Regions from separate parts of the Paraneptunicella aestuarii genome, predicted to be linked through region 2. Evidence: predicted binding sites of a transcription regulator. Region 2 holds the regulator's gene; the other holds the start of a gene.
What was found. The regulator ArgR, encoded in region 2, controls arginine synthesis, uptake and breakdown. The targets are predictions, from matches to a motif close to ANTGAATANNTATTCANT.

Region 1 (16,341 bases), 1.5 Mb from region 2:
GCCATTATTTGGGAAGGTGATGATCCCAGCATTAGTCGCCATATCAGCTATCAGGAATTGCACGATGAAGTGTGCAAAATCGCTAATGGCATGAAGAAGTTAGGCATTAAAAAGGGTGACCGCGTTGTCATTTATATGCCGATGATCCCGCAAGCGACCTACGCCATGTTGGCTTGTGCTCGCATTGGTGCTATTCATTCTGTTATTTTCGGTGGTTTCTCTCCTAATGCTATTGCGGATCGTATTCATGACTGTGAAGCGAAATTAGTCTTGACCGCCGACGAGGGGTTGCGTGGTGGTAACCCGGTTCCATTAAAAGCGAATGTTGATAAAGCGTTAGAAAAAGAATCCACCAGTAGTATCAAAAATGTAGTGGTGTATCGCTATACCAAGAATGATGGCTATTGGAATGATGCCAGAGACATAAGCTGGCAAGACCTGGTTGCTGATTTACCTGCGACTTGTGAACCCGAACCAATGGACGCGGAAGATCCTTTGTTCATTTTGTATACCTCTGGTTCAACCGGCACGCCCAAAGGGGTTGTGCATACCAGCGGTGGCTATTTGGTTTATGCTTCATTAACTCATGAAAAAATCTTTGATTATCATCCTGATGATATTTATTGGTGTGCTGCCGATGTAGGCTGGATTACCGGTCACACTTATATTGTTTATGGCCCGTTGGCGAATTGCGCGACAACGCTTATGTTTGAAGGTGTGCCTACATATCCTTCGGTTGCTCGTATGGGGCAGGTGGTTGATAAGCATAAGGTCACTATTCTATACACAGCGCCAACCGCTATTCGTGCATTAATGGCGAAAGGTGATGAGCCTGCACAAGGCTCGACTCGTGAAACCTTGCGCTTAATGGGAAGTGTGGGTGAGCCGATTAACCCTGAAGCCTGGCTTTGGTATCACGAGAAAATTGGTAATGGTAAATGCCCAATTGTTGATACCTGGTGGCAAACAGAAACGGGTGGTGTGATGATCACGCCTCTGCCGGGCGCGATTGACTTGAAACCGGGCTCGGCAACACTTCCTTTCTTTGGTGTGAAACCTGTTTTGCTGGATAGCAATGGCGTTGAACTGCAAGGTGAGAATGAAGGAAATTTGGCGATTACCGGTTCCTGGCCAGGCCAGGCTCGTACCGTTTGGGAAAATCATCAACGTTTTCAGGAAACCTATTTTAGTACATACGACAATATGTATTTCACGGGCGATGGTGCTCGTCGTGATGCTGATGGTTACTATTGGATCACCGGACGTGTTGATGATGTTCTGAATGTGTCAGGTCATCGCCTGGGTACAGCTGAAATTGAAAGTGCTTTGGTAGCCCATGAGAGTGTCGCCGAAGCTGCGGTTGTGGGTTATCCGCATGACATCAAGGGGCAGGGCATTTATGTTTATGTTATGCCTACCGATGGCACAGTGATTTCTGATGAGTTGACAAAAGCGGTAAGGCAGTCTGTACGTGATGAACTTAGCCCGATCGCAACGCCTGATTTTATCCAGTGGACTAAAGGATTGCCCAAAACCCGATCAGGCAAAATTATGCGTCGTATTTTGCGTAAAATTGCGGCTAACGATTATGCCGAGTTGGGTGATACATCCACATTGGCTGACCCTGGTGTAGTGCAAGAATTGATTGATAATCGCCTGAATAAATAGCACTTTACTCGCATTTCGCATATCAAGTTTCCAGCTCTGACAAGGGCTGGAAGCTCATTCCTGTAACGATTTTCTAATTCGTTAAAAGACTCTTCCGAATATAACTGAAAGCAAGTATAGTATCTGGCAGGCTATGTTCTTGTGGTCATGACATAAACCCTTGGAAATAGGTTGATGTCGTTTGTTGTTCATAGTCCGGTATAAAATTTCCTTTAATAATTAGACTAAAGTATAACTCTGGATCATAATTGCTTTTATGATTTGGGTTAAACCTTCTACTTAGACTTGAAGGGGAGAACATGACCAAGTTTTTGATAGCGGATGATCACCCGCTATTTAGGGATGCTCTATCTGCGGCACTAAAACCGTTATTCGACAATTTGGAATTTGTGTACGCCGATTCGCTGGACACTACCCTTTATGCATTGGAAAAGAATCCAGATATAGACTTAGTGCTTTTGGATCTTTTTATGCCGGGCAGTGAAGATTTCTATGGTCTTATTCGGGTAACTGAAGATTATCCTAATGTGCCGGTAGCTATTGTGTCTGGTAGCGACTCACCGAATATTGTGTCTCGCGTGATGACCTTTGGGGCTAAAGGCTTTATTCCTAAAACCACGGCATCTGCCGATACCGCTATTGCTATCAAGAAAATATTAAGCGGTGAAACCTGGTTGCCGGAACATTTGCAAACCAATCTTATTCGTGTTGCAACTGATGAGATTGATATTGCATCAAGAATGGCTGAGTTGACGCCTAAACAATTTCAAGTATTAAAGCAATTACAGGCTGGTTTGTTGAACAAGCAGATAGCTTTTGATTTGAATATCACCGAAGCAACCGTGAAAGCGCATATTAGTGCGATTTTTAAGAAGCTTGAAGTTAATAATCGAACTCAAGCGGTATTGGCTGCTGAAAAACTACAGTTGAACTAGGGTATTGTTAACGCATAGACCTGTATAAATAGCGCGTAAGAATTAGCTGTTCATGTAGTTTTTATTCATTAAAAATCACAAATGAGAACTCCAATAAGTTGTAAGGCTTATTGGAGTTTTCGTACATAAGGAGCTAGCAATGATTAATCCCAATATTCCTTTAGTAGAACTACACCGACATTTGGATGGAAATATTCACCCTGAAACCATCTGGGATTTAGCGCAAAAGCATGGCATCGCCTTACCAGCCAGTTCCCTTGATGAGTTAGTCCCCATGACTCAGATAATCGAGCAAACCAGTGATTTAATGGCCTTTTTGGAGAAGCTGGAATATGGTGTTTCCGTGTTGGCTGATTTGCAGGCTTGCCGCAGAGTGGCATTTGAGAATTTAAGAGATGCCAAGGCGCAAGGCATTGATTATATCGAGTTGCGTTTTTCTCCCTATTACATGGCTAAAGCACACAATCTGGATATGGCTGGCGTGGTTGAAGCTGTCATTGACGGTGTACAAGCAGGTATTCAGCAGTATGGTGTGCAAGCAAAATTGATTGGTATTTTGAGTCGTACCTTTGGTGCTGATATCTGTATGCAAGAACTTCAGGCGTTACTAGCTCATAAAGATAGTATTGTAGCGTTAGATTTAGCGGGTGATGAACTCAATTTCCCGGCTCCCATGTTCGTAGAGCACTTTAATAAAGGACGTGATGCCGGTTGGCAAATTACTGTTCATGCGGGTGAAGCGGATGGCCCGGAAAGTATCTGGAATGCTATTAAGTTGCTTGGTGCTACTCGAATTGGGCATGCCATTGCAGCTACAAGAGATCCTGAGTTGATGTCTTATATGGCTAAAAATCGAATCGCGGTTGAATCTTGCCCGACCTCCAACTTTCACACCAGCACAGTGAAAGAGTTGGAAAAGCATCCTCTGCCTTTGTTTTTGGAAAATGAGATTTTGGTGTCTATTAGTACAGATGATCCGGCTGTATCCAATATTGATTTGCCTCATGAATATGAGGTGGCGCATAAGGTGCTGGGAATGACGGCAGAACAATTAAGCCGGCTGCAGGAAAATGCCATTAAGTCGGCCTTTATGACGGAAAGTGAACGTCAGGCTTTGTGGAATAAAAAGGGATAGGCTCCCGGTCAACAAACAAAGAAAACAAAACTAAAGATTGAGAACATGAAAAAGCCGCGATTAACGCGGCTCTTTACTTCTAAGCTCAGATAAGCTGATCCTTAGTAGAAGTTGGATACGAACTCAATACCCCAGAAGCGAGCTTCATTGACATAGCCCGTCAGGTTGTTGAAGTCGATAACACCAGTCAGTTGTTGTTCGTCTGTGATGTTACGGCCGAATACGGCAATTTCATAATCTGAATTGTTGGCTGACCACTCGTAACCTACACGCAAACCACCTTCTAACAAAGGCTTGCCTTTGAATTCTTCAGCTTCATAAAGTACGAAGTTAACTTCACTGCGGTATGCCCAATCGGTGTAAGCGAAGAAGTTACCTTCACCGATTTCTTTGGTGTAACGCAATGTGAAGTTAGCAATCCACTCAGGTGCTTGCGGAAGAGGGTTGCCGTCGATCAACGCCAAACCATCTTCACGAGTAGGGTCGATCATAGTACAAGGTGCGCCACATGGATCTACAGCCAGGTCTGCTTGCTGAATTTCTGTGTGGTTGTAGCTCAAGCCTGCAGTTGCACTCCAATTTTCATCCAGAGTTGCTTGTGCATCCAATTCAAAACCGTAACCAACTGATTTATCAGCATTTAACAGGCTAGTGAAGTTTCCAGTACCGCCAACCGCAGTTAACTGTTGATCGCTAACTTCGTAGTAGAATACAGAACCGTTAACGCGAGCGCGGTTTTCCCAGGCACGAGATTTGAAACCAGTTTCAAAAGAGATCATGGTTTCTGAATCGGCAGTGGTTGGCGTGCCGCTAAATAACAGGTTACGACCCTGAATACTGGGGGCGCGATAGCCCTTAGCCAAGCGTGAGTAAATATTGGTTTCGTCAGTATATTTGTAGCTGGCGCTGATATCCCAGCTAACCTGTGAGTCTTCTACAGCGGATACAGCAGTGAATGACGGTGCACCAAATGGAGACAGGATAAGCTCACCGTCCCAATCGCGCTCGTCATCAGAGTAACGCAAACCAGCGGTTACTGTCAGGCGATCACTCACTTCGATATCCGCAGAACCAAAGATAGCCCATGCAGAGGTTTCCATATGCTGTTCGGAAAGTCCGTTCAGAATACCACCGGCCAGAGTGTCGAAACTCAGGTTTTGGATCGTTAATTCTTCGTCGAACCAGAATGCACCGACTTGATAGTCGATCATACCCAATTCATTTGAAGAAAGACGGATTTCCTGAGTAATCTGAGAATGATCAGGCATTTTCGCACCAGTTTCTGATGGGAATGGAATAAATCCTGGGCCATAGAAGCCAATAAAGGAAGCACCATAACCACCATCAATGTCACCGATAGATATCATTTCTGCTGACTCTTTACTGGTGATTGAAGTCAGGGTATGGCTACCCATATCGTATTCAAGTTTTAAGATTGCACCTTTGGTATCGATCTTTTGTCTGTTACGTGAAGCAGCGTCTTGATAAATCGTTTCAAAATCGAAATCGTCGATAAGATCATTCGTACCTGGCTTGATAATGTTGGCACGGAACAAGCGCGCATCCGCTTCCGCATCACGGAAATGGAAATTCAATAATGCATCAAATTTGTCGTTAGGCTCCCACAGCAATTGGAAACGACCTGCTTTTTCAGAAAAGCCACCTAATACATTATTTTGTTCAAAGCCCGGGGCTTTGTTGTCGATGTAGTCATCGCGATTTTGAATCAATAAGGAAGCACGAGCAGAAAGTGTGTCAGTTAACGCGCCGCCTACAGCAGTATCAAAATCTTTAGTGCCGTAAGAACCCAAAGTGAAATTTAGGTGAGCATCAAAATCTTGAGAAGGCTTTTTGGAATCTACTTTTACGATACCAGCAGGAGTGTTACGACCAAACAACGTACCTTGTGGACCACGTAGCACTTCTGTTTGTTCGATATCGAACATTGGGAAGCCTTTGGTTAGAGAGTTTTCTAGAACAACTTCGTCATAAACCAAAGAAACAGGTTGTGATGCCAACAAATCGAAATCTGTGTTACCCAAACCACGAATATAAAAACGTGGGAAAGTACGTCCGAAAGAGGATTCGATTAATAGACTGGGAATTCTCATGGAAAGGGCACGAACATCCATACCTGAAGAACCCATGATGTCCATTTCTTTGCTGGTTAGTGCGGCAACAGAAATTGGAACTTCCTGAACGTTTTGAGTTCTTTTCTGAGCGGTAACCATGATGACTTCCAACTCAAGAGATTTCTCGTCTTTTTTACTGTCGTTTTCCTGAGCTAAGGCATAGGGATTAGACAATGCTAATGCCACACCAATAGCTAAAGGTGCTTTGCTGTTAATTTTCATACGAGTACCGTTTATTGTGTGCGATTTCGAAATTGCTTTTTTTTATGCCAGCGCATTATCGGACTAAAGTCTTATAAAAGCACGAAAAAACTACACTGGATAATGTAATTATTCCTTATTGAAACTAAAGATTTGCATACGCAATCTCTGTGTTTCCATGACAAAGGTGTAATTAAAGCTAAAAAAATTCTTACCTGTCAAATTATTCGAGCCAATTCAATTTTTAATTTGAATTCATTCTTTTTCTTTGGGGTAGGTTATTTTTATTTAATTCAGTTTTATTTAATTCAGGAAAGGAAATAAAAAAATAGAGGCTATTAAGCCTCTATTTTTAGAATGGTAAGTCATTAAAATTATTTTTTAATAGACTTGAATGGACGTTGAGTTTTACCCGTATAAAGTTGACGAGGACGTCCAATCTTTTGACCTGGTTGACTTAGCATTTCGTGCCAATGAGAAGCCCATCCTACAGTACGTGCCAAAGCAAAAATACAGGTAAACATGTTAGTCGGGATACCAATTGCTTTTAATACGATACCAGAGTAGAAATCAACGTTAGGGAAGAGTTTCTTCTCTACAAAGTATGGGTCACTCAGAGCAATACGCTCAAGTTCCATCGCTACATCTAACAACGGATCTTTAAGGTTCAGCTCTTTCAATACTTCGTGACAGCTTTCTCTCATGACGGTTGCGCGAGGGTCATAGTTCTTATAAACCCTGTGACCAAAGCCCATCAAACGGAAAGGATCGTTTTTGTCTTTTGCTTTCTCAATAAACATTGGAATGCGATCAACAGAACCGATTTCTTTCAACATATTCAAACACGCTTCGTTTGCACCACCGTGAGCTGGACCCCACAAAGACGCAACGCCAGCAGCAATACATGCATAAGGGTTAGCGCCAGAAGAACCCGCTAATCTAACGGTAGAAGTAGAAGCATTTTGTTCGTGATCAGCATGCAAGGTGAAGATACGATCAACAGCGCGAGCAATGGTTGGGCTGATTTTGTATTCTTCAGCAGGTACAGAGAACATCATATTCAGGAAGTTTTCTGCATAAGACAAGTCGTTACGTGGGTAAACGAAAGGTTGACCAACGTTAAACTTGTAACACATCGCTACCAATGTAGGCATTTTGGCGACCAAACGGATGGCGCTTCTTAAACGCTGTTCCGGATCATGAATAGCCAAATCGTCATGGTAGAAAGAAGAAAGCGCACCAACAGTACCACACAGCATTGCCATGGGGTGTGCATCGCGACGGAAGCCTTTAAAGAAATCATTGACACTGTCATGCACCATGGTGTGACGAGTGATAGTTGATTTGAATTCCTGATAATCCTTTTCGTTTGGCGCTTCGCCGTGCAATAGCATGTAAACGACTTCAAGATAATCCGCGTCGCGGGCTAGATCTTCAATTGAATAGCCTCTGTGCAGCAACACCCCTTTATCGCCGTCAATGAAGGTGATTTCGGACTCACAAGAACCTGTTGCCATGAAGCCCGGATCGAAAGTGAACATTCCGATTTTACCAAGAGCTCGTACGTCAATGACATCAAGTCCTGCCGTGCCGCTTAAAATAGGTAGTTCAATCTCTTTATCACCTACTTTCAGAATGGCTGTTTTGTCTGCCATATAAAACTCTCCTTAAGAAGTTTTTCTGGGTGTTTTCGGGACATATGCGACCCCGCAGAATTTAAGCGCCGCTATTTGTACTGTTATTACCAGCATAAGTCAATTTTAATGCATCGCTTAAGTATACCAATGCTAGTGGCGGATTGCGTAATGAACAAAGTAAATTTAAATAATGATCTAAATACATATGATAAATGGGACTTACGCTTAAAAAGATGTTAGCTAAAAATAAGATGTTAGTTAAAAATCGTGCATTCTGTGAAATAAATGTGAAGCATTTGTTAAATCCATATCACAAGAAATCCGATCTCTAAATAATCTCGTAAAAATGTTTATTTTTGGGTGTAACAAAAATTGTTTTTGCTGCGCGTCACTTATATACTTTTGCGGCGTCACAGCTAAGACCCTACGATTTTAGTGCAAAATAATTTTTCAATTATTTTATTTGTTAATGCTGTGACATCTTGCAGGTAGCTGGAGACTCGTGATTTGGCATTTTTGTGGCAATTTACTAGTCTCTTGAGAGATGTGAAATTTGAAAGCCCGCAAGGGTAACAGGCGATAATGGTGAAAAAACAAAGACCAGTTAATTTACAACTCAATACGATTAGTTTCCCTCCTTCTGCTATTTCTTCGATTCTTCATCGCGTTACTGGCGTGGCAATGTTCTTTGCGCTTTTATTTGTAATATGCGCTTGGGCAATGTCATTAACTTCTGCTGAAGGTTTCGCGACAGTTCAAGAATTGATGAATGGCTTTATAGGCAAAGTTATCGCAATTGGCACAGTGTCAGCATTGACTTATCACTTGCTGGCTGGTTTGCGTCATGTTGTGATGGATTTTGGTCACTGGGAAGAGATTGAGTCAGGTAATAATAGTGCCAAAGTGACGATAGTGCTTTGGGTGATCATAACTATCGTGATTGGAGTTGTATTATGGTAACAAATCAGGCAACCCTGAAGCGTGATGGTGTGCAGGATTTTGTCTCCCTCAGAGCAACTGCGGCAATTATCACTGCCTTTACTGTATTCATGGCATGGTTTTTCATCTCAACTCCAACCATTACCTTCGAAGTATGGCACGGGTTGTTCTCTCATCTCGGCATGAAAGTCTTCACTTTAGCTACGCTCGTAGCAATCATGATTCACGTTCGCATTGGACTATGGCAGGTATTAACGGATTACGTTAAGCCTCCAAAAATTCGTGCAGGATTGCAATTTATCCTGAACTTGATTGCGTTCGTATACGTTGCCGTTGGTCTGTTTGTTTTGTGGGGTATCTAAGTGAAAGTTTCAGTACATGAATATGATGCTGTAGTCATCGGTGCCGGTGGTGCGGGTATGCGCGCTGCTTTGCAAATTTCTCAATCAGGCAAGTCCTGTGCTCTTTTATCTAAAGTATTCCCGACCCGTTCTCACACAGTATCTGCTCAAGGCGGTATTACCGTTGCTTTGGGTAATGCTCATGAAGATAACTGGGAATGGCACATGTACGATACGGTTAAAGGTTCTGATTATATCGGTGACCAGGACGCTATCGAATATATGTGTAAAACAGGCCCAGAAGCCATTCTTGAAATGGAAAATATGGGTTTGCCTTTCTCTCGTTTTGAGAACGGTAAGATCTACCAAAGACCTTTTGGTGGTCAATCCAAGAATTTTGGTGGCGAGCAGGGCGCTCGTACCGCAGCAGCAGCTGACCGTACTGGTCACGCATTGTTGCATTTGCTTTATCAGCAAAACGTTAAGAACAAAACCAAAGTATTCAGTGAATGGTATGCGCTGGATTTGGTTAAGAACCAGGACGGCGATGTTGTTGGTTGTACAGCCATTGATATCGAAACTGGCGAGGTGGTTTACTTTAAATCTCGTGCAGTTGTGTTGGCGACAGGTGGCGCAGGCCGTATTTACGCATCCACTACAAACGCTCACATCAACACCGGTGACGGTGTAGGTATGGCGCTTCGCGCTGGTGTTTGTTTGCAAGATATGGAAATGTGGCAGTTCCACCCAACCGGCATTGCGGGAGCTGGTACATTGGTAACAGAAGGTTGTCGTGGTGAAGGTGGCTATCTATTAAATAAAGATGGCGAACGCTTCATGGAGCGTTATGCACCTAACGCGAAAGACCTTGCTGGCCGTGACGTTGTTGCTCGTTCTATGATGACTGAGATTCGCGAAGGCCGCGGTTGTGATGGCCCTTGGGGTCCTCATATTAAGTTGAAACTGGATCACCTGGGTAAAGAAGTGCTTGAGTCTCGCTTGCCGGGTATTCTTGAATTGTCTCGTACATTCGCACACGTTGATCCTGTTAAAGAACCGATTCCGGTTATTCCAACCTGTCACTACATGATGGGTGGTATTCCAACGAACGTAGATGGTCAGGCGATTACTATCGACGAAAACGGTAATGAAAAACCTGTAAATGGTTTGTTTGCCTGTGGTGAGATTGCTTGTGTATCTGTACACGGTGCTAACCGCCTGGGTGGTAACTCATTACTTGATTTGGTGGTATTTGGTCGTGCGACTGGTTTGCATTTGGGTAAAGCATTAAACGAAATTGATACTGCTAGAGAAGCCAGCGAATCTGATGTTGATGAAGCGCTAGCTCGTTTCAACCGTTGGGAAAACTCAGAACCTGGTAAGGGTGAGGATCCTGTTCAAATCAAGAAAGACATGCAGCAATGTATGCAACTGAATTTCTCTGTATTCCGTGAAGGCGAAGCGATGGCGCAAGGCTTGAATGAATTGAAAGAAATTCGTGAGCGCTTGAAGCATGCCCGTCTGGATGACAAGAGCTCTGATTTCAACACACAACGTATAGAGTGTCTGGAATTAGATAACTTGATGGAAACAGCTTATGCAACAGCCGTTGCTGCGAACTTCAGAACCGAGAGCCGTGGCGCACATAGCCGCTTCGACTTCCCGGATCGTGATGACGAGAACTGGTTGTGCCACTCGATTTATAAACCGAGTGATGAGTCTATGATTAAGCGTGAAGTAAACATGTCGCCTAAGACTCGCGAAGCGTTTCCACCTAAAGCTCGTACTTATTAAGAGGTATTTCATCCATGATGCGTGAATTTTCAGTTTATCGATACAATCCTGATGTTGATAATGCGCCTCGTATGCAGTCTTACAAGCTAGAGGTTGAAGAAGGTCAGGACATGATGGTGTTGGATGCACTCTTATTATTAAAAGAGCAAGATCCAACATTGTCTTTTAGACGTTCTTGCCGTGAAGGTGTTTGTGGTTCAGATGGCGTAAACATGAATGGTAAGAATGGGTTGGCTTGTATTACTCCATTGTCAGACCTGGGGAATGGCACAATTGTTATTCGTCCTTTACCTGGTTTGCCTGTAGTGAGAGATCTGGTTATCGACATGACCCAGTTCTACACTCAATACGAGAAGATCAAGCCGTTTTTGATTAATGACAGTAAACAACCGCCTGCAAGAGAATATCTGCAATCTCCAGAAGAGCGTGAAAAGCTTGACGGTTTGTATGAATGTATCTTGTGTGCATGTTGTTCTACATCGTGCCCGTCTTTCTGGTGGAATCCAGATAAGTTTATTGGACCTGCGGGTCTGTTACATGCATATCGTTTTCTTGCTGATAGCAGGGATACAGCCACCGAAGCTCGTTTGAGTGAACTTGATGATGCGTTTAGCGTATTCCGCTGCCACGGCATCATGAACTGTGTGAGTGTATGTCCAAAAGGATTGAATCCGACTAAAGCAATTGGTCAGATTAAATCTATGTTATTGCAACGAGCGATGTAACAGGAATGCAAATGTGGATCTGGCTTTGGCAAGATCCACATAGCAAGGAAGAAGGCATAGTAAACGAAGTATTCAAAGCATGTCTTAAACAGTGCACTCCGCTCATAACGGCTTGTCTGTGTGTGCATGGGATCTTTGGCTATACTGCAACCATTAACGATTAATATTTGTTTGAGAAAGGGCAAACGATGCACGAAAGCGTGATGAAAGCATGGTGGGAATCGTCTCACATGGCTGGGGGTAACGCTGCTTACGTAGAGGAATTATACGAAGCTTATCTGGACAATCCACTGAGTGTCAGTGAGGATTGGAGAGAAGTTTTCGACAAATTGCCGAAAGTAGACGGAGTAGCACTGGAAACCAAACACAGTGAAGTGCGTAACCAGTTCCGTTTAATGGCCGAGCAAGGTTTAAAGGCTAAAATGCCTGTTGCCGCCAGTAAACAAGTTGCAACCGAAGCTGACCAAAAACAGGTTAAAGTTCTACAGCTAATCAATGCCTATCGCTTTCGAGGGCATCAACATGCCAATCTCGATCCTCTGGGGTTATGGCATCAAGAGCGTGTAAGAGATCTTGAACTGTCATATCACAACCTATCTGAAGAAGATTTTCATAGCGTATATAACGTAGGCTCTTATGCCGTCGGTCAAGAGCAGATGACGCTTGGCGAGTTATATAAGTCGCTGAATCGAACCTACTGTAATTCCATTGGTGCTGAGTACATGCACATCACCAATACGGAAGAAAAGCGCTGGATCCAAAAATATTTTGAAGGTGCCCAGTCCACACCTAAATTTGATCGTGAAACCAAGATCGACATTTTGAAAGGTCTGGTCGCGGCTGACGGTATGGAAAAATACCTTGGGGCTAAATTCCCGGGCGCTAAACGTTTTTCATTGGAAGGTGGTGATGCACTGGTTCCAATGTTGAAAGGCTTGATCAAACACGCGGGTAAAAACGGTGCCAAAGAAGTGGTTATCGGTATGGCTCACCGTGGTCGTTTGAACGTGTTGGTTAACGTGATGGGTAAAAATCCATCAGTCCTGTTCGATGAATTCTCAGGTAAACATGATGAATCATTGGGCATGGGTGACGTTAAGTACCACTCAGGTTTTTCTTCTGATTTCTCAACACCGGGTGGCAATGTTCACTTGGCGCTAGCCTTTAACCCATCTCACCTTGAGATCGTTAATCCGGTGGTAATGGGATCGGTAAGAGCGCGCCTGGATCGTCGTGAATGCGACAATGGTTCCATGGTTCTTCCAATTACCATTCACGGTGACTCAGCTATTGCGGGTCAGGGTGTTGTACAAGAAACCTTTAATATGTCACAAACCCGTGGCTTTAAAGTGGGCGGTACAGTGCGCATAGTGGTGAACAACCAGGTTGGTTTTACTACATCCAAAACCATTGATACTCGTTCCACCCAGTATTGTACTGATATCGCCAAGATGGTTCAGGCTCCGATTTTTCACGTAAATGCTGATGATCCGGAAGCAGTGCTTTTCGTATCACAGCTGGCGTTGGATTATCGCAATACCTTTAAACGCGATGTTGTGATTGATTTGGTGTGTTACCGTCGTCACGGTCACAACGAAGCGGATGAGCCCAATGCAACTCAGCCGTTGATGTACCAGAAAATCAAGAAACATCCTGTTCCTCGTCAACTTTATGCTGAACAACTTATTGCTCAAGGTGTGATTGAAGAGCATGAAGTTGATAAGTTAGTCAATGAGTATCGCGCAGCATTGGATCACGGTGCTTGCGTTGTTCCTGAATGGCGTCCAATGACAGAACATTCTGTTGATTGGAGCCCTTATATCGGGAATGAGTGGAACGTTGCCTATGAGGGCGCGGTTTCTGTGAGTGAATTGAAGCGTATCGGTACCAAGATTTGTGAGTACCCGGAATCGTTTAAACTTCATTCACGAGTGCGTAAGCTGTATCAGGATCGTGAAGCTATGATGGCAGGGGAAAAACTGCTTGATTGGGGTGCGGCTGAAACATTGGCTTACGGCACTATTCTTGAAGCGGGTCATAATATCCGTTTGACTGGTCAGGATAGTGGACGTGGTACTTTCTTCCATCGCCACGCTGTATTACATAATCAAACTGACGCTGCTGAATATATGCCACTGGAATATATTAGTGACAAGCAAGGGAAAATAGAAATCTATGACTCTGTATTGTCTGAAGCGGCGGCCATGGCTTTTGAATTCGGTTATGCAACAGCAGAACCCGGTTCTTTGGTACTGTGGGAAGCTCAGTTTGGTGACTTTGCTAACGGCGCTCAGGTTGTCATCGACCAGTTCTTATCATCTGGTGAGCATAAGTGGGGACGTTTGTGCGGTCTAACCTTATTGTTGCCTCATGGTTATGAAGGTCAGGGGCCAGAGCACAGTTCTGCGCGTCTTGAGCGTTTCCTGCAATTGTCTGCTGGGCACAACTGGCAGGTTTGTGTGCCTTCTACACCTTCGCAGGTGTACAACATGTTGCGCCGTCAGATCATCCGACCTTTACGTCGTCCATTGATCGTCATGTCACCTAAATCATTGTTAAGACATCCTTTGGCTGTCTCTTCCATGGAAGAGTTGGCAGAAGGTCGCTTCTACGAAGTGATTGATGAGATTGATGAGATTAAACCGGCAGGCGTAAAACGTGTGGTTATGTGTTCAGGCAAAGTTTACTACGACCTGTTAGAACAACGCCGCAAGAATGAACAAACCGATGTTGCCATTATCCGTATTGAACAGTTGTACCCATTCCCTCAAGAGGAAATGAAAGCAATTGTTCAAAAATATCAACATGTTAAAGACTGGGTTTGGTGTCAGGAAGAACCTCAGAACCAGGGAGCTTGGTATTGTAGTCAACATCACTTTGTTGAAGCCATCCCTGAAGGGGCAAAAGTGACTTATGCTGGCCGTGCCGCATCGTCTTCCCCTGCTGTAGGTTATCTGGCAATACACAACCAACAGCAAAAAGCGGTTGTTGCCGAAGCACTAGAAATTAATTAAAGGAATACCATGACAATTGAAATTAAAGTTCCCGTGTTGCCGGAGTCTGTAGCTGATGCCACTGTGGCAACCTGGCATGTAAAACAAGGTGACACAGTATCTCGCGACCAAAATTTGGTTGATATTGAAACCGACAAAGTTGTGTTGGAAGTGGTTGCGCCTAATGATGGTGTTATTTCCAGCATTACCGGTGCTGAAGGTGATACCGTTTTAGCTGAACAAGTTATTGCATTATTGGAAGAAAGCGCCGGTCAGGCTAAACCTGCCGCTGCTGAAGCAAAATCTCAATCCAGTTCTAAAGGTGAAGTCATGGATATTAAAGTTCCGGTTCTTCCTGAATCAGTTGCTGATGCAACTGTTGCAACCTGGCATGTACAGCCGGGTGAAGCTGTCTCCAGAGATCAAAATTTGGTTGATATCGAAACTGACAAAGTTGTGTTGGAAGTTGTCGCGCCTGCCGATGGCTCTTTAAGTGAAATCCTGGCTCAGGAAGGCGAAACGGTAAACGCTGAGCAAATTATCGCTAAATTTGTAGCGGGTGCCGGAGCGGCTCCTGCTGCGGCAGCACCAGCAGCAGAAGCAGAAGCTGATTCTGACAGTGAAGCACTTAGCCCGTCAGTTCGTCGTTTGTTGGCTGAAAAAGATATCGACCCTGCATCAATTCGTGGTACGGGCAAAAATGGTCGTATTACCCGTGAAGATGTGGAAGCACATTTGAAAGGTGGTTCTGCTCCTGCGCCAGCAGCGAGTACAACTCAACCTTCTACAGCTGCCGCTCCAGTTACTGGCATGGTAGATCGTACAGAAAAACGCGTTCCTATGACCCGTTTGCGTAAGACTATCGCTACTCGCTTGTTAAATGCCAAGAATTCTACGGCCATGTTGACGACATTTAATGAAGTTAACATGAAACCTATTATGGATATTCGTAAGCAATATCAAGATGCATTTGAAAAGAAACATGGCATTCGTCTTGGTTTCATGTCTTTCTACGTGAAAGCAGTTGTTGAAGCGTTGAAGCGATTCCCTGAAGTGAATGCGTCAATTGATGGCGACGATATTTGCTATCACAACTATTTCGATATCTCTATGGCTGTTTCTACGCCTCGTGGATTGGTAACACCAGTATTAAAAGATTGTGATCAATTGTCTTTGGCTGAGATTGAAAAGGGTATTAAAAACCTTGCTATTAAAGGTCGTGACGGCAAGTTGTCTATGGAAGAATTGCAAGGCGGTACATTCACCATCACTAATGGTGGCGTATTTGGTTCTTTGATGTCTACTCCTATTATTAATCCTCCTCAAAGTGCAATTCTTGGAATGCACAAAATACAGGATCGCCCAATGGCAGTAGATGGCAAAGTGGAAATTCTTCCAATGATGTACTTAGCTTTGTCTTATGACCACCGTATTATCGATGGTAAAGAATCTGTCGGCTTCCTGGTGACTGTTAAGGAACTATTGGAAGATCCAACACGTATTTTGTTGGATGTATAACAGATTTTAAAAGAATTGAAGTTTAGCAGGACGCCCCGCCAGTTAATCTGGCGGTTTATTTATAAGGGATTAGCGTACATAGCTTCGGCTATGGCTAGTTGAGTTAAGTCGCAAAGGCGACAAGTTTTTCATCTAAATACGGAAAAAACACCATGAATTTGCATGAATATCAGGGTAAGCAATTGTTTGCGCAGTATGGCTTACCTGTTTCAGAGGGGTATCCTGCGGATACGCCACAAGCTGCTGTAGAAGCCGCCGACCGCATTGGTGGTTCTGAGTGGGTCGTCAAATGTCAGGTCCATGCCGGTGGCCGTGGTAAGGCT
Region 2 (16,341 bases):
CCCTTGGTTTTGACATACAGTTGTTCCACTTTTTGTCTCGCCCAAGGCGTTTTACGCAGAAAGGTTAAACTGGATTTAAGGCTGGGATTATTACTAAAACAATTGATATTGATTCTATCTGCCAGTCCTTGCCAACCAAGTTCGGCTTGCAGCTCAGTTAACATCATCTTAAGGGTTATTCCATGTAGAGGATCTGACTGATTATTGCTCATCATGTACCTATTGTTTGGAAATATTTATCGTTTCGCCAATATTAGCGGGAATGTAAGGGAAAGGGGAACAGAATGGTGCCCAGGGGCGGACTTGAACCGCCACGGCCGTGAGGCCACTAGCACCTGAAGCTAGCGTGTCTACCAATTTCACCACCTGGGCAAGTGGGCGCAAAATTTATAGCGGCGAGGGCTTTTTGTCAATCTATTATTTCATGGTCAAGGGTAATTGTTGTTTGCTGGCACAAGTTTGTATAATGCAGGCATATTTTCGTGAAGGTTCATTTTCTTTTCCATGTCAGATTCCCCGTACCTCATACCCGCCGAATCACTGATTTTTGAAGAAGAAATCAAGAAGAGTCGCTTTATCACTTATCTGGCGCATACTCCGGGCGTGGATGCTGCAAAGCAATTCATTGAAGAGATGAAAGAAAAACATAAAGACGCCCGACACAATTGCTGGGCTTACGTTGCTGCAAAACCGAATGACTCCACCTTTTGGGGTTGCAGCGATGATGGTGAACCTTCGGGTACAGCGGGGCGTCCGATGCTGGCACAGCTATCCGGTAGTGGTATTGGCGAAATCAGTGCTGTGGTTACTCGCTATTTTGGCGGTGTAAAACTGGGCACTGGCGGATTAGTTAAAGCCTATGGTGGCGGGGTCAAACAGGCACTTGAACTGCTGCAAACCACAGAGAAAATCCCACAACAGGAAATGCTCATTAGGTGCGATTATGATCACGTTTCGTTGGTTGAACATCTGTGTCAGGAGTTTTCAGCAGATATTTTAGATCGACAATATACAGATCATATTGAAATTAGCGTGTCGCTCGACAGCCGACAAGCTAATGAGTTTCAGCAATTATTAACCAATCGCAGCTCAGGTACAGTTGAATGTATTTTGCCGGATTGAGTGCTTTTATCCAGACACAAAAAAGGGCTTCTCTCGAAACCCTTTTCAGCATATTCACTTTAATCAGCGTGATTAGCCGTTTACGAACTCAACACCAATTTTGATGTCGCCACGCAAACCGTCAAGCATATCGTCTTTTGCTTTCTGCTCGAATGCGCTTAGTTCGCCGTAAGGCAGAATTTCTTCAACGCCGTTTTTGCCCAAACGCACTGGGTGAGCAAAGAACTCTGCGTCGTCGCTGTTAGTTTCAACGTAAGTGTATTCAACTACGTCGCCACCTTGCATCGCTTTAACCAAAGACAAGCAGAAACGAGCTGCTGCTTGACCCATAGACAAGGTTGCAGAGCCGCCGCCAGCTTTCGCTTCAACAACTTCAGTACCTGCGTTTTGAATACGGTGAGTCAGGCTTGCCACTTCTTCATCAGAGAATTCTACGCCTTCAACTTGAGACAACAGAGGCAGAATAGTTGTACCTGAGTGACCACCGATAACAGGAACATGAACATCTGCCGGGTTTTTGCCTTTCAATTCAGCAACAAACGTTTCTGCACGAATAACGTCTAGTGTCGTCACGCCGAACAATTTGTTCTTGTCGTAAACACCTTTTGCTTTCAAGGTTTCTGCAGCAATCGCTACTGTTGTGTTTACCGGGTTAGTGATAATACCGATACACGCATTAGGACAGTTGTCAGCAACACCTTCGATCAATGCTTTAACGATACCCGCATTGATATTGAACAGATCTGAACGATCCATACCCGGTTTACGAGGAACACCCGCAGGAATCAAAACGATATCGCAACCTGTTAATGCAGCAGCCAAGTCATCTTTACCGAAACCTTTAACTTTTACGTCGGTAGGGATGTGGCTCAAATCAACAGCAACACCCGGAACTACGGGAGCAACGTCGTACAAGGACAACTCAGATCCGGCAGGCAAACTGGTTTTCAACAACAGAGACAAAGCCTGACCGATACCACCGGCAGCGCCTAAGACTGCTACTTTCATTTCTTTCTCCTAAGGGTGCACATATAAAATGAGGGCGTAAAGATACTGCTCTTTTCACCTTGGTACAAGTACACATGTAAGCTTTCAGGGTAACTTACAATGTAGTAATGAAAACCTTATTGCGCCATTCTTTACAGTCCTTTTACACTAACTTAACAACTATGGCAGATTATGTTTCATTTGGAACACCATAGCAGGGCTCGGAAAATACCAATAAATTCTTTAAATACAAATTGTTACATCCATTTATAGTGATTGTCCCTTATGTCATTCCAACAAGTTATAGAATATTGAATTTCAATCTCTATCAGTTCGAATTCATTGCATTTTGATCATTGATATGGACAATATCTGGCCTGAATACTGAGAGGTAATACTGTGTCCACAAAACAAGATGATGAAATCAGAGCCTTTAAAGAAATTCTGAAAGATGAATGTTATGGCTCTCAGGGCGAAATTGTCGAAGCGCTGAAAGAAATGGGCTTTGCGCATATTAGCCAATCGAAAGTATCGCGTATGCTAAGTAAATTCGGGGCAGTAAGAGCGCGCAATGCAAAAGGTGACATGGTCTATTGCCTGCCTCCAGAACTAGGCATGCCTACAGCCAAGAGCCCTTTAAAGCAACTGGTGTTAGACGTAATGCACAATAACGTCATGATCGTCATTCGCACCACTCCCGGAGCGGCACAGCTTATAGCTCGCTTGCTTGACTCACTGGGACGTTCCGATGGCGTACTGGGTACGATTGCTGGCGACGATACTATATTCATCGCCCCTGCAGATACCTCTCAAATCGAGAATATCCGACAACGTGTAGAAAACCTGTTTGAGACGGTTTAACGAGCTATTTCTGGGTTTGTAGAGTCACATCTAACCAAACCAGCCGATGATCAGAAGAAGCATTGCGATCCACAACCAAGCGATACAATGGTTCTTCTGGCGTTGGCCAAAAAACGCCTCCAGATATCACTTCTATTCCTTCCTGAGAAGGTAACACGTAGTCTGCTCGCATTCCCCACCCTGCCGTATGGTGTTTCGCAAATGGATTATTTGGTTGATGCTTAGCACCTCCCTGGCTTTCAGGCTTTAATGACGCATTCACTTTTTTATGATTAAGCAAGTCTGCAATGGCATGTCCGTAAGAATCCCCTTCATCAGGGTTAGAATTCAAATCCCCCAAAAGAACAAAGCGTCCCCCTGTAAAGCCTCCCTTTCCACCTTGATCATCGTACAGATAACCGCCTTGCTCTTTATCACCAAGGTAGTCATTCCAAAAGCGAACTTCATCATGATTGCGCTTGCCATTACGGTTTTCTTTACCATCAAAGACAGGCGGTGTGGGATGGCTGACCAAGACATGCAATTCATTACCATCAACGCTGATCGGGATATCCCAATGGGATTTTGATGACAGTCTAAGAATGGCTTGAGCTTCTTTGTTGTACCACTCTTTCCCTTCATCATCTTTAATATCGGTCAGCAGAGAGCCAGGCATATCTTTCCATAGGAAATGTTGGAACGTCCTGACCATCTCTTTATTGATTGGAAACTGGCTCAGTACAACCATGCCATATTGCCCGGGATAAAAGCCGAACCCAAAGGCATCCGCTCCAACATCAGAAGCCGTTCCATCCTTATCCAGATCCAAACCAGTTCCAACGCCAGTATTAACGGGGGCAGTAAAATAATAGGGATAGTTGATGGGTGCTTTTCCTTGCTGCGAAACTGATAAGTAGTGCTTAAGAAAAGCCTGTACGCCTTTAGTTTCGTCAGGAATATAGTCGAATTCATTAATCAGTAAGATATCCGGGCGGACTATTTGAATAATCTCGGCAATGTTTTGAATCTGAGGTTCTTTTCCACTAACCAGACGTGTGGCTAGTTCATTTCCTTTCGGACGCTCACCACGAGCAACATAGTTGCTGCCATCCATGCTTGCGTTAAAGGTCGCAATCCGGATCGTTTTTGCTTGCACCAAATTTGCCACACTCCACAGAATAATAAGACAAAACCAGATTCTCATATCCAACTCCTCACAAACTTTCAGCCCCCTGAAAAACAATCTTGCAAGAATACCATAGACATAAAAAAACCGACCTTAGAGTCTAAGGCCGGTTTTTAATATCAATTTCTTTTTAAGAGAAATTAGAATTTGTAGTTAACACCTACACGAACTTCCCACAAGGAAGCATCTTCATACACGGTTTGTACTGAAGGTGCGATGAATTCATTGTAGTGATATTTACCATCGTCTCCGATACTCGCGTCAACAACCGCTTCACTGACGAATGAACCTTGACGCAATACACCCCAGTCATCATTCAACAAGTTACCGAAGTTTTCGATAACCAGGAATGCTGAACCTTTATGACCTTCCATAAAGCCAGGGAATTCTTGCTCGATTCTTACGTCGAACTTGATCCACCAATCTGCACGTAACGCATTACGATCCAGGATTTGTCCACGGTATTGCTCAAGCGCTTCTTGTTGGATCCACTGATTAAACGCGGTTACGTTAAAGTTATCACCATAAACAACATTCGCATCATCCGCTGTAGGAATGTACAACAATTGACGACCATTGCTGAAGAAGCTGCTGTCACCAAAGATACCATCATCAGAGAAGCTGTAGCTGTATGGACGACCTTCGTTAGCAGAACCAAATACTGAGAACTTGGTTTCATAACCACTGAAGAACTCGTGAGTGTAGCCCAAATTCAAAGTAAAACGATGTCTGATTTCATAGTCAGAAGTAGACACGCCAGGGTTGTTTGGATCAGAAACTGCGATATTACCGTAGTTAGAACCAGCAACAGAGCTTGTCATTGGGTTAACGTCGTTGGCTTCTGAGAATGCATAAGAAGCAGACAGGTTAAGACCATTGTCATACTCTTTGCTCATTGCAAAAGACACCGTTACAGACTCACCGCTGTCACCGTCAACGTTAGTCAACAGGTATTCTGATGTAGTGCCAGTGTAGATAGGACGACCATCTGGAGCAAAGATTGGCGTACCTTCATCATCTGTTGCGGGGATAATACCGATATCTTTTACGATAGCCGCATCTTGCTTGTCTGAATACAAAATATCCGCAGTGAAGACGTACTCATCTTCAGTGACATAGGTTGCACCCAAAGAGTATTTCCACTCAGACGGAAGATCAAAGTCAGGATCGATAGCGTTTACGCCACCGCCACCTGGGCCATTTGGATCTGCCGCAGCAACTGCATCAAACATATCTTGAGGAATGTCGTAAAGAGGACGACCCTGACCAATCAAGTCAGTTTCAAACAGGTTAGTGAAGTTAGCGATTACACGCTCACGAACCGCAGTTTGAACTACGCCATCATTGGAATAGGAGTTAGACACCCAAACGTTCGGGTTACCGCCTGAATACAAGCCAATACCACCGCGAACTTCAATTGAATCAGATACTACGTAGTTAAAACCAAAGCGAGGTTGCAACAAGTCGATCCCATCAAGGTTGGAGTCGTTCGTGAAACCGTATTTGTTTTCAAAAGTCTGGTTATGACGAGGCTTATCGTCAGATGTGTATCTGTCGTAACGCAAACCAAACAAAACAGTTAAGTCTTCATTAACAGCCCACTCGTCCTGAATGTACAGAGTGTTTTGCTGGAAAGAGAAATTAGCTGCAACATCATCCGGGTTATTAGTACCCGCAGAGTTGTTGTAGTAAATGCGAGAAGGCGTGCCCGCTTCAAAAGCATCGATGCTGTTAAAACGATACTCGCCCACTGTGTGCTGCATGAACAGGTTAAATACGCTCAAGTCTTCATATTCGATACCACCAGTAATGGTGTGGTCGCCAGTATAGTAAGTACCCGCCAATTTGAATGTGAAGTTATCCCAGTTCAAATCGTTAGATTGACGAGAGTCATCTGGACCAAGGAATACTGTAGCACCGCCTGAAGTACGGATTTGAACTTCAGAAAAACCAGTGTCAGCATCCAAAGAAATTTGGCGATTATCCAACTCAGATTTAGCAATACGTAACTCAGTTGAGAAACTGTCTGTCCAACTTGAGTATACCGACGCTACCAAAGACTTTAATTCTGCACCACGCTCATAGAAGTGACCATCGTAAGTCAACGCTGAGGAGAAAGTGTCAGATTGAGCCAGTTTGAAACCGTCATTATAGTTGTATACTAAAGATGCACGGTGATCATCGTTGATGTTCCAGTCTAATTTAACCAGAATCTTTTCATCTTCAACCGGCATGGAAGAAGCGAAACCACCTGGGTCATAGCCGTAAATTTCTTTAGAAATTTGTGTAATACGAGCAATTTCTTCGCTAGTTACACGGCTTCTTCCTGGGTATTCGAAGATTTCAGCACCTTCCAGCTTCTCGTAAGAAGTGAATAGGAACAATTTATCTTCCAGAATAGGCAAGCCAACGTGGAAACCATAACGTTTTTCAGAGAAATTAGGTTCATCACGGTCTGTAGATTCATAAATGTTAGTCCCTTCGATATCAGTACCACGCATAGAATCACTGGTGTAATCGTAGAAAACACCACCGTGAATTTCATTTGTACCAGACTTGGTTACCGCGTTGATGTTACACGCAGTGAAACCACCGTATTGAACATCAAAAGGAGCTAATTCAACAGCAACCTGGTCAATAGAGTCATAAGAGAAAGGAATACGCTCAGTAGGATAACCATTGCTGTTCAAACCAAAGTTATCGTTCATGCGCACGCCGTCAAGCGTCAAGCTGTTGAAACGAGGGCTTGCACCAGCACACTGGATAGCATCATCATAGGTTTCATCAACATAAACACGAGGATCGATACGAACCAGGTCTTTAATATCACGGTTAATAGCAGGAGCACGCTCAATGTCTTCCAGGCTGAAGTTAGCAGAAGGACCTTTTTCGCCAAAAGCGATGCTGCTCACTTGAGAACCAGTCACAACGATGCTTTCGATTTGTTGTTCAGCTTCCAAAGCCAGGTTCAATACGTATGGTTCGCCCAACGTTAAGTAAACGTCGTTAACCAAAGTATCTTCGAATTGCTCAGAATCAACCAATACGCTGTATGGACCACCAACACGCAAACCTTTTGCGCTGAACTGACCTGATGCGTTGGTCTCAACTCTTTTCACACTACCAGAAGGTACGTGAGTAATTGTCACTGAAGTATAAGAAGCAGGGGCGCCTTGAGGGCCAACTACGCTACCACGAATGCTGGAAGAAGTTTCCTGTGCAATCGCAGTGCTTCCCACGCCAACAGACAACGCAACTGCGAGAGCAATGCGGCTGAGATTGGACTGTTTCATTGTGTTTTCCTAATGTTATTGAGTGTAAATGATTTCTTAAAATCGCTTTGAGCGAGAGGATAAAAAGAGATTGTTGCAAAAACATGAACTTGCAATATTATCCCTCAGAGCCCCCCGACTCTAAAAATTCTTTACCAAGTTCCCTCTTGCGTTATCAGTCAATGCAGTGAATTAATTTTCTCATTGCATGTCCCTGGCAAATCTGGTTATTCTTCAACCAGAAATGGCTAATTAGAGTGCGCATTCTCGTTCATAGAGAGAAAATTGGTAGTATTTAACAAGATTCATAATATATTATCAATATTCTCTATTTTTCAGTAACTTACATCAATCCAGTAATTTTACTTATTGCAATGAGTAAGGTTAATTGGTGAAAATACCCCAATCATAAACTCAAACCGGCTATCAATGTGTTGCTAATAAGATTGCCAAAACCCTACTGGTACCTATGTTTTATCACTGCGACTTACCTCGTTTGGTATGTTGCACATAGCCAGGTAAAAATGGTCGATACCTCATTGCCACGCATTCTCCAGTTTGAGGATACTTGCCAAACATCAAACCAGAATAATCCACACTCTTTAGTTCTGTTTGCTCCAAACCCTTATATGGCGAAGCAAATTATGCACTCACTCTGTAAAAACAAATTAGTGAGTAAACAATTTGGCGAGATTGTCGCATATTGGCAGACAGAAGAGCGAGATATTTTGCAATTAATTGGTAAAGGTGTTGTCGATATTATGCTCATTAAGGAAAATTTTATTCAAGCATTTGGTACCGACACAACCTATAGCTACGATATGGTTGCGTCCTATGCAGACTACGATGCTTACTTAATGTCGGTCAGAGAAAAGCCCTTGTTAAATAAGGAATATATGCTGGGCAAGCGCATTGGTTTAATTGATTATCCAACCAGCCGTTCTGGCTACATAGCCCCCATGCGACTATTAAAAGATCTTGATTTATCGCCACAGCAAGTGGAGATTGTCTACGCTAAATCTCATCAAGAACTTAGGAATTTATTGGTAAGTGGAAAGGTAGATTTAATTTCTACTTTTTGGCAAGAAGAAGATGATCTCGATTTTTCCAGAAATTACACAACTTCATTGAAAGAGAAAATTAGCGGAAGTAAGTGGTATCTCAAAATGTTGGAAAAAAACACTGACCTGCGTTGTGAAGTACAGGCAGTTCTAGCTGAGTTAGCAGAAAAAACAGAACATCCCCGTTACTATCACAACATTACTATCGTTAACCCATGCCAAGAGATGTCACAGTGAGCAAAATGGGAAGCAAAACCAAAACCTGGTTTAGAATCGCGGTAGCATTCTTTTTACTGTGGAGCATACTGCATCTGGTTTATTACAACACTGCCGAAAGCTTTAGGCAGATTTCTGTGAAGCAATTAGTTGATGCCACACTAAATCGTATAGCACTGGATATACCAGAGCTAAAATTGGCAGATAATCGATTTAATCAGGCTACTAATAGCGCCAAAGTCGCTCGATATATGAACTCTCTGAATGATTATCTACAAAACAGTGAATTTCCTATTCGAGTTAAAGCCATTCAAGACACTGAGTTATCGCTGGAGTTTGAACAGGATATCCAAATATCCAAAAAACTGCTCTTTCCACGGGAAACCATCTCTGTGCAATTTGCAGTGAGTCGCGATGATATAAATTACGGTCTGTATTGGCTCCCTTTTGCCATTAGCTTGATACTGACCTATTTGGCAATTCCGCACCTGTTCCCCAAATCATTTGCCTCCAATCAACCTTTGGAAGATGAAGAAGACATCCCTGTTAAGCTGATTTTAGATCTGACAAGTCGAACATTGTATTTAAACACTACGCCAGATTTAAAAGTACCCATGGCAAACAAGCCTTTCTGTTTTTATCTGGCCATGTTGGAATACTGTTCCACTGACAAGGATCCCGCCCTCTATCACAACAAAGAACTTCCCGATGAGTTTTTGGCCTTGTCAGACAAATACTTCATGCGCTTGATGGATCTTGGACATACAAAACGTAAACGCCCCGATTTCTCAGCCAATATAGACAAAATGTTGAGTGAAATCAGGAATGCATTAGACGAAGTGCTAGCAAATGAAAACGAGATTAAAGGCAAGTTCTTTCCAAAGAAAGCACAAGGCGAAGGCTCTCGCTCAAAACTGAACAATTTTGCACTTAGTGGACTACATGAAAATGATTATGAGCTGTTAGGAAAATAATCTTTCGTCGAGACAAATAATCCGATGAAATTACTTAGGTAAGATAATTTACTTGATCGATTTCAAAAAAATTAACAAAAATGTCATTTTCTTCGTATCTACGATAAGTGTTACTGGCTTTTTTTGCGTTCGCTGGTAGTCTTTGTCGCAATAAAAATTATAACTGTGTTGTACGAATGTTTGAAACGCGAATTATCGCCATTGCTGGAGGTTCGGGCTCCGGTAAGTCGTTATTTACAAAGACAATTAAAGAAGAAATCTCCCAATCAGGGGCAGATATCATTGTTCTATGTGAAGATCACTACTATCGCGATCAATCACACATGACAATGGAAGAAAGAATTCGTACTAATTACGATCACCCGAATGCATTTGAACATTCTCTTTTAGTTGAACATCTGCTGCAACTGAAAAAGGGGAACAGTATTGAATACCCTCAATACTCTCATGCAAAACACACTCGCCTGGATGAAACAATCAAGATTGATCCCGCTCCCGTAATTATCGTGGAAGGCATTTTGCTCTTGGCTGTCAGTGAATTATTACCTGTTTTCGATGTGAAGGTATTTATTGATACGCCGCTGGATATTTGCCTGTTGAGAAGAATAAAACGCGATATTCAAGAACGTAATCGCGACCTTGATTCAGTTATTGTCCAATACCAGGAAACTGTGAAACCTATGTATCACAGGTTCATCGAGCCAAGTCGATTCATCGCAGATGTTGTAGTAACACAAGGTGGTAAAAACCGAATCGCACTTGATGTCATCAAATCACATATTAAACAAATACTGAATTAACAAGGGACAATTATGGTCAGCTTACTCGGCGTAGTAGCTCTACTTATTGCTGCCTACGCATTATCGTTCAATCGAAAAGCGATCAACTGGCGCACTGTTTTTGGTGCTCTTTTCATTCAAGCTGCTGTGGGGTTACTGGTATTGTACTTTCCCCCAGGAAAACAGTTTCTACTGGTCGTAGCTCAAGGGGTACAAAAAGTCATTACCTACAGTCAGGAAGGTATCGACTTCATGTTCGGGCAATTGGGTGGCACCTCATTAGGTTTCATCTTTGCCTTTAAAGTCCTGCCAGTCATCATTTTCTTTTCGTCATTGATCAGTGTGCTTTATCACATTGGCATTATGTCGTGGATTATTCGCGGCATTGGCGGTTTCTTACAACGAATCCTGCAAACAAGCCGCCCTGAATCCATGAATGCCGCAGCCAATATTTTTGTTGGCCAAACCGAAGCCCCACTGGTAGTTAAACCCTTCATTTCGTCAATGACTCGTTCAGAATTGTTCGCCCTAATGGTTGGCGGTATGGCGTCTATTGCGGGTTCCGTAATGGCGGGTTATGCAGGCTTGGGGGTTGATATCAAATATCTGGTTGCCGCTTCATTTATGGCAGCTCCAGGTGGATTGTTGATGGCCAAAATTGTTTTGCCAGAAACTGAAAGAGCCAAAAACGATGTTGATGAACTGGATAGCAGTGAAGTAGAAGCCAGTGCCAACGTATTCGAAGCGGCAGCAGAAGGCGCAGCTTCCGGCATGAAAATCGCGGCCAATGTGGGCGCAATGCTGATGGCATTTATTGCGCTTATCGCCCTACTGAATGGCCTAATCGGCGGCATTGGTTCCCTGTTCGGTCATGAAGATCTGACTTTCCAACTCATATTAGGTTATTTGTTTCAGCCTTTAGCCTGGTTGCTGGGTGTTCCATGGGCAGAAGCCAATTTAGCCGGAAGTTTTATTGGTCAGAAACTGGTTGTGAACGAGTTTGTCGCATACCTTGATTTTGTTGGTCATAAGGACAGTATGAGTGGTGTCAGCCAAGCCATCGTTACTTTCGCATTATGTGGATTTGCCAACTTCTCCTCAATTGCAATATTGATGGGCGGGATTGGCGCAATGGCCCCCAATCGCAGAAGCGATATTGCCAAATTAGGCTTACGCGCAGTAATAGCGGCCAGTTTTGCTAACCTGATGAGCGCTGCTTTAGCAGGCTTTTTTATCAGTCTGTGATAAAGCCATTTTCTTCAGGCTGTAGTAGAGTTAGTAAATAAATCTGACCGAGATCAAAATGGTAGCTCAAAATGCTGCTACCATTTCATTTTTCTATTTTTTGACAAGAGGTTTAACATGAAACTTGTTGCCGTTGACTATCAAGCAGAGAATGCCCAACAGCTGTTTGTCGAGTCACTCAAAGAAACCGGATTCGGTGTACTTAAAAATCATCCTATCAGACAAGAGTTAGTTTCCAATATCTATAAGCATTGGCAAGAGTTTTTCGATAGCGAACAGAAATGGGATTTTGAGTACAACAAAGATACTCAGGACGGTTACTTTCCGCCTAATGTCTCTGAAGTTGCAAAAGGCTTCAAAGTAAAAGATATCAAGGAATACTATCACTACTATCCTTGGGGTAAGTGCCCTGAGCAGTTAAAAGAAGAGATCTCCACTTATTACAGTGAAGCACTTTCTCTGGCAAAAGAACTACTGGGCTGGGTAGAAAAGTACAGCCCTGATGAGATTTCCAAGAACTATTCCATGCCGCTTTCCAGCATGATTGAAGACAGTCAGCAAACCCTGTTGCGCGTGCTACATTATCCACCACTTCAAGGTAACGAAGAACCCGACGCCATTCGTGCCGCGGCTCATGAAGATATTAACCTGCTGACCGTATTACCAGCAGCAAATGAGCCGGGATTACAGGTAAAAGGTAAAGACGGCAACTGGATCGACGTACCTTGTGACTTTGGTAACCTGATCGTCAACATTGGTGATATGTTGCAAGAAGCCTCTGGTCACTACTTCCCTTCCACTACGCATCAGGTAATTAACCCGGAAGGACAAGATCAATCCAGATCCAGAATTTCACTTCCTCTGTTCTTGCATCCTCGTCCAGATGTTAAGTTGTCTGAAAGATACACTGCCGACAGCTACCTGAAAGAGCGTTTGAAAGAACTAGGCGTTGTGTAATTTTTAATTTCTGAAGGCTGTTTTTCATAGCAAAGGCAGCCTTGCTTATCTCCCTCAAAACAAATATTAATTCACTCTGCCGCTATCAATATTCCGCCACCATCAGTATTAAAAACCATCCGTTTAAATAGAAACGCCACTTCCTGATATTCTGAATACATTACTTTTATTCTTCCACACCATTGTCATATAGCGTTTATGAACTACTGATAAAGTAATCTTATTACCCGCTTATTCAATTCAGTTATTGCCAGTGATACGCTTAATCACTTGAGTAATTGACTAAAATCCGTGACGAAGCAACAGCATTTACGCTAACCTTGTGCCACTTTTTGCATTAATGACCGACAGATGAAAAAATTATTAGCCACCCTTTCTCTTATTTTGAGTTCTCAACTCGTTTATGCCGAGCAGCCGAAACTCATCGTCCAACTGACTGTTGACCAATTGCGTGGTGATCTATTGCACCGCTATCAAGATCACTTTGTTAACCAACGTAATCGCAAAGGCTTTAACCGCTTTTTGGAACAAGGTGTTACTTACGACAACACTCATTACCGCCATGCTTCTACCTTAACAGCGGTTGGTCACGCTACGTTAGCGACAGGGGCGGTTCCTTCACAACACGGTATTATTGCTAACGATTGGTACGATGTATCTAATAACCAACATATGTACTGCGTCGCCGATGCCAACTCCACATTGTTAGGTGACGAAGGCAAATCCGCTTCACCCGTCAACTTAATGGCTTCTACTTTTTCTGATCAACTTCATCTTGGCACCAACGGTAAAGCGAAGATTTACTCAGTGTCTATCAAAGATCGTGGCGCGGTGTTAACTGGTGGGCGTTTTGGTAAGTCATTCTGGTATAACAAATCTACAGGTAACTTTGTCACAAGCGATTATTACTATAAGGAATTGCCAGAGTGGGTCACCGAATTCAATGAATCCGGTTTGAAAGACTCTTATCTGGGCAAAGAATGGAAACTGTCAAAAGACGAAGGGCAATACCACAACGGTACAAAAAACCGTATATTCCAGATCCCGCCTAGAGGATTTCAAAAAGGCTTCCCTCATTCAATCGCAAAGTTAACAAGCAAAGATTACTACAATATGTTGTCTTTCACGCCATTTGGCGACGAGATGACAATGGAGTTCGCCAAGAAACTGATTGAGCTCCACCAGCTAGGTGAAGACAATGTCACAGATTATCTTTCTATTAGTTTTTCAGTGAATGACTATATTGGGCATACCTTTGGCCCAAACAGTCTTGAAGCCGAAGACAACCTGATTAAATTAGATTCATTACTGGCTGAGTTTTTCTATTATTTAGATAAGCGTATCGGCCTGGATAACGTGCTTTTAGTGATTTCTGCTGACCACGGCGTAGATGCCATTCCTGAATACAAAAAGTCTATTGGTTTTGCAGGCTTCCGCGGTGCAATTCCAGATGCGGTTCAAAAAATTGATGCGCAATTAAAAGAGCAATACAAAACAGAATCCTCTCTTGTCAGGGCTATCGAATTGCCGAATGTTTATCTCAACCATGAAGTTATCAAAGCGGCTAAACTTGATGTGGAAACTATTAGAAAAGCATTTTCTGCTGAGCTGATGAAAGTTCCCGGCGTGGCTAAAGCGTTAACAAGAACAGAAATCAGCGCCATTAAAGCCAGTCAGGATCCTGTCATCAGCAAAGTCATCAATAACTTTGTGGATTCACGCTCAGGTGACATTACTATCGTGCAAAACACCTCAACCATGGTTGCCAACTATTCAGCAGCAACACATGGTTCACCGTATCTCTACGATACTCATGTACCTATGTACTTTGCAGGTTGGAATTTGAAACCTCAACGTATAACACGCTTAACGTCGCCAGAAGATATCGCGGTTACGCTGTCAGCAGTGATGAATATCGGTTATCCGGATAGAGCGACAGGTAGCGTTCTGGAAGAAGTCGCCAAATAAAACTTTATACATGGCAGGTGAGCGCTATACCTGTCATGAATAGCGGATTGCCCCCAACAAAGCTATAGTGAAGCTGTCAGTTTTGTTGGGGTTTTATTTTTTTATGGCTAAATCGCGTTTCTATCATTCAATTCACAGCATGTATCGTTGCTGTAGTGCTACCATCAAAAGCACTATCATCCCAAATAGCATAATCATCCCAAACAGCACCATCAAAAGCCGCGTCATCAAAATGACACTCGCGTCCAGCCTACTGTTATTAAGCCAAACCACTAATGCAGAAACCTGCCCACAACAATTTTTTGACTTACCCGTGCCTGAAAAAGCAACAACCTGCCATTCTTTTATGGAACAACTTCCGGCTGCACTGTCATTTTATGTGCCGCAATCACCTGAACAGGTTAGAGAATTTTATCAAAACACCCAGATTGCCATTACTGAAACAAGTAAACATTTAGGGCGATATGTTATACATGCCAACGACAAACAGCTGCGCATTATCATTTCTGAAGACGAAGCGGGTTCCCAGGTCGATTTACTAGCGTTAAAAAATTAATACTCCGAAAACTCTTGGCATCCAATTTGCTTTGCTAAACACAAATTAGAGACAACCTCTATTAACGTGTCAAAAAGCTGTATAAAAAAGTGGAGTAAATATGGAACTTGTCATCGTTTTACTAATATTGCTAATTGCTGTGTCAGTCATGGCGCTTAAACTCAATGACGGTGGGCTAGCCTTTCCTTTTAAGAAACGTAGCAATCTGTTCACTCCGGTTGAGCGCAATTTTCTGGATTTGCTTGAGACAGCAGTTGGACACCAATACCGCATCATCTGCCGAGTACGCTTAACCGATATCCTTGATGTAAGAAAGAACACAGCCAAGCGCACTTTACGTACTGCCATGCAACGTGCGAGTGGACGTCATCTGGATTTTGTATTGTGTGACAAGCAAGACCTGACTCCCGTTGTCGCTGTAGACCTTGTTCACGACAGAGGGGATGGATACAAAACGCAGCGAGACTGGTTCGTTGCAGGCGCTCTGGACGCCGCGCGTATTCCTCATCTACGCATAAAAGTGAAGGCTGGCTATAAACCTCAAGACATTCGTGCCTGCATCGAAGCAAAACTGGCTCCGGTGAGATTTAAAGAGCCGAAGAAGCCAATCATTGAAGGGACTAACAATCCCAATAAGAAACCTACGCTAACTCGCCCTATCGCAGCTTAAACATCGAATAGAAGCTACGATAAAAGCACTCGATCACTTACTCCAATCAATGGCCTTAATCTTACTGACTGATTAAGGCCATTTCTCAATGCAACCCGAGTAAAGCTAGCGAGCGGCATCCATTTTGGTAATAAACATGGCGTCGCCGTAACTGAAAAAGCGATATTTGTTATCTACAGCTTCATGATACGCCCTTAACACATGTTCTTTACCCGCAAAGGCGCTAACCAGCATAATCAAGGTCGATTCAGGTAAATGGAAGTTGGTTACCATGGCATCAACAACCTGAAACTCATAGCCCGGATAGATGAAAATATCGGTATCACCGGCATAAGCTGAAAACTCATGTCCTTGTTTAATGGCATCTTGTGCGGCAGATTCCAGAGAACGCACCGATGTCGTCCCAACAGCGACAACTCGTCCACCTTTTTGCCTGGTGTTCTGTATTGCCTCAATCACTTCTTGCGGCACTTCGGCATATTCGGAATGCATCTTATGCTCAAGAATG

Region 1: a site for ArgR is predicted at 7,824-7,841, ahead of KIH87_RS09550 (citrate synthase). Genes of this name have one in related genera too.

Annotation. Positions count from the first base shown of each region.
Region 1 covers NZ_CP074570.1:2,306,517-2,322,857, forward strand. The annotation lists gene acs (acetate--CoA ligase) at 1-1,668, shown strand, start outside; gene KIH87_RS09535 (LuxR C-terminal-related transcriptional regulator) at 1,968-2,603, shown strand; gene add (adenosine deaminase) at 2,743-3,738, shown strand; gene KIH87_RS09545 (TonB-dependent receptor) at 3,840-6,092, opposite strand; gene KIH87_RS09550 (citrate synthase) at 6,446-7,726, opposite strand; gene sdhC (succinate dehydrogenase, cytochrome b556 subunit) at 8,294-8,668, shown strand; gene sdhD (succinate dehydrogenase, hydrophobic membrane anchor protein) at 8,662-9,009, shown strand; gene sdhA (succinate dehydrogenase flavoprotein subunit) at 9,010-10,782, shown strand; gene KIH87_RS09570 (succinate dehydrogenase iron-sulfur subunit) at 10,797-11,507, shown strand; gene KIH87_RS09575 (2-oxoglutarate dehydrogenase E1 component) at 11,696-14,521, shown strand; gene odhB (2-oxoglutarate dehydrogenase complex dihydrolipoyllysine-residue succinyltransferase) at 14,531-16,018, shown strand; gene sucC (ADP-forming succinate--CoA ligase subunit beta) at 16,171-16,341, shown strand, end outside.
Region 2 covers NZ_CP074570.1:759,282-775,622, reverse strand. The annotation lists gene KIH87_RS19520 (VF530 family protein) at 1-167, opposite strand, end outside; tRNA gene KIH87_RS03305 (tRNA-Leu) at 286-372, opposite strand; gene KIH87_RS03300 (YigZ family protein) at 505-1,122, shown strand; gene mdh (malate dehydrogenase) at 1,195-2,130, opposite strand; gene argR (transcriptional regulator ArgR) at 2,509-2,970, shown strand; gene KIH87_RS03285 (endonuclease/exonuclease/phosphatase family protein) at 2,975-4,153, opposite strand; gene KIH87_RS03280 (TonB-dependent receptor) at 4,276-7,428, opposite strand; gene KIH87_RS03275 (type 2 periplasmic-binding domain-containing protein) at 8,079-8,705, shown strand; gene KIH87_RS03270 (hypothetical protein) at 8,702-9,658, shown strand; gene udk (uridine kinase) at 9,835-10,458, shown strand; gene KIH87_RS03260 (NupC/NupG family nucleoside CNT transporter) at 10,471-11,682, shown strand; gene KIH87_RS03255 (2OG-Fe(II) oxygenase family protein) at 11,800-12,639, shown strand; gene KIH87_RS03250 (alkaline phosphatase family protein) at 12,991-14,607, shown strand; gene KIH87_RS03245 (hypothetical protein) at 14,711-15,163, shown strand; gene KIH87_RS03240 (DUF2726 domain-containing protein) at 15,264-15,833, shown strand; gene queA (tRNA preQ1(34) S-adenosylmethionine ribosyltransferase-isomerase QueA) at 15,939-16,341, opposite strand, start outside.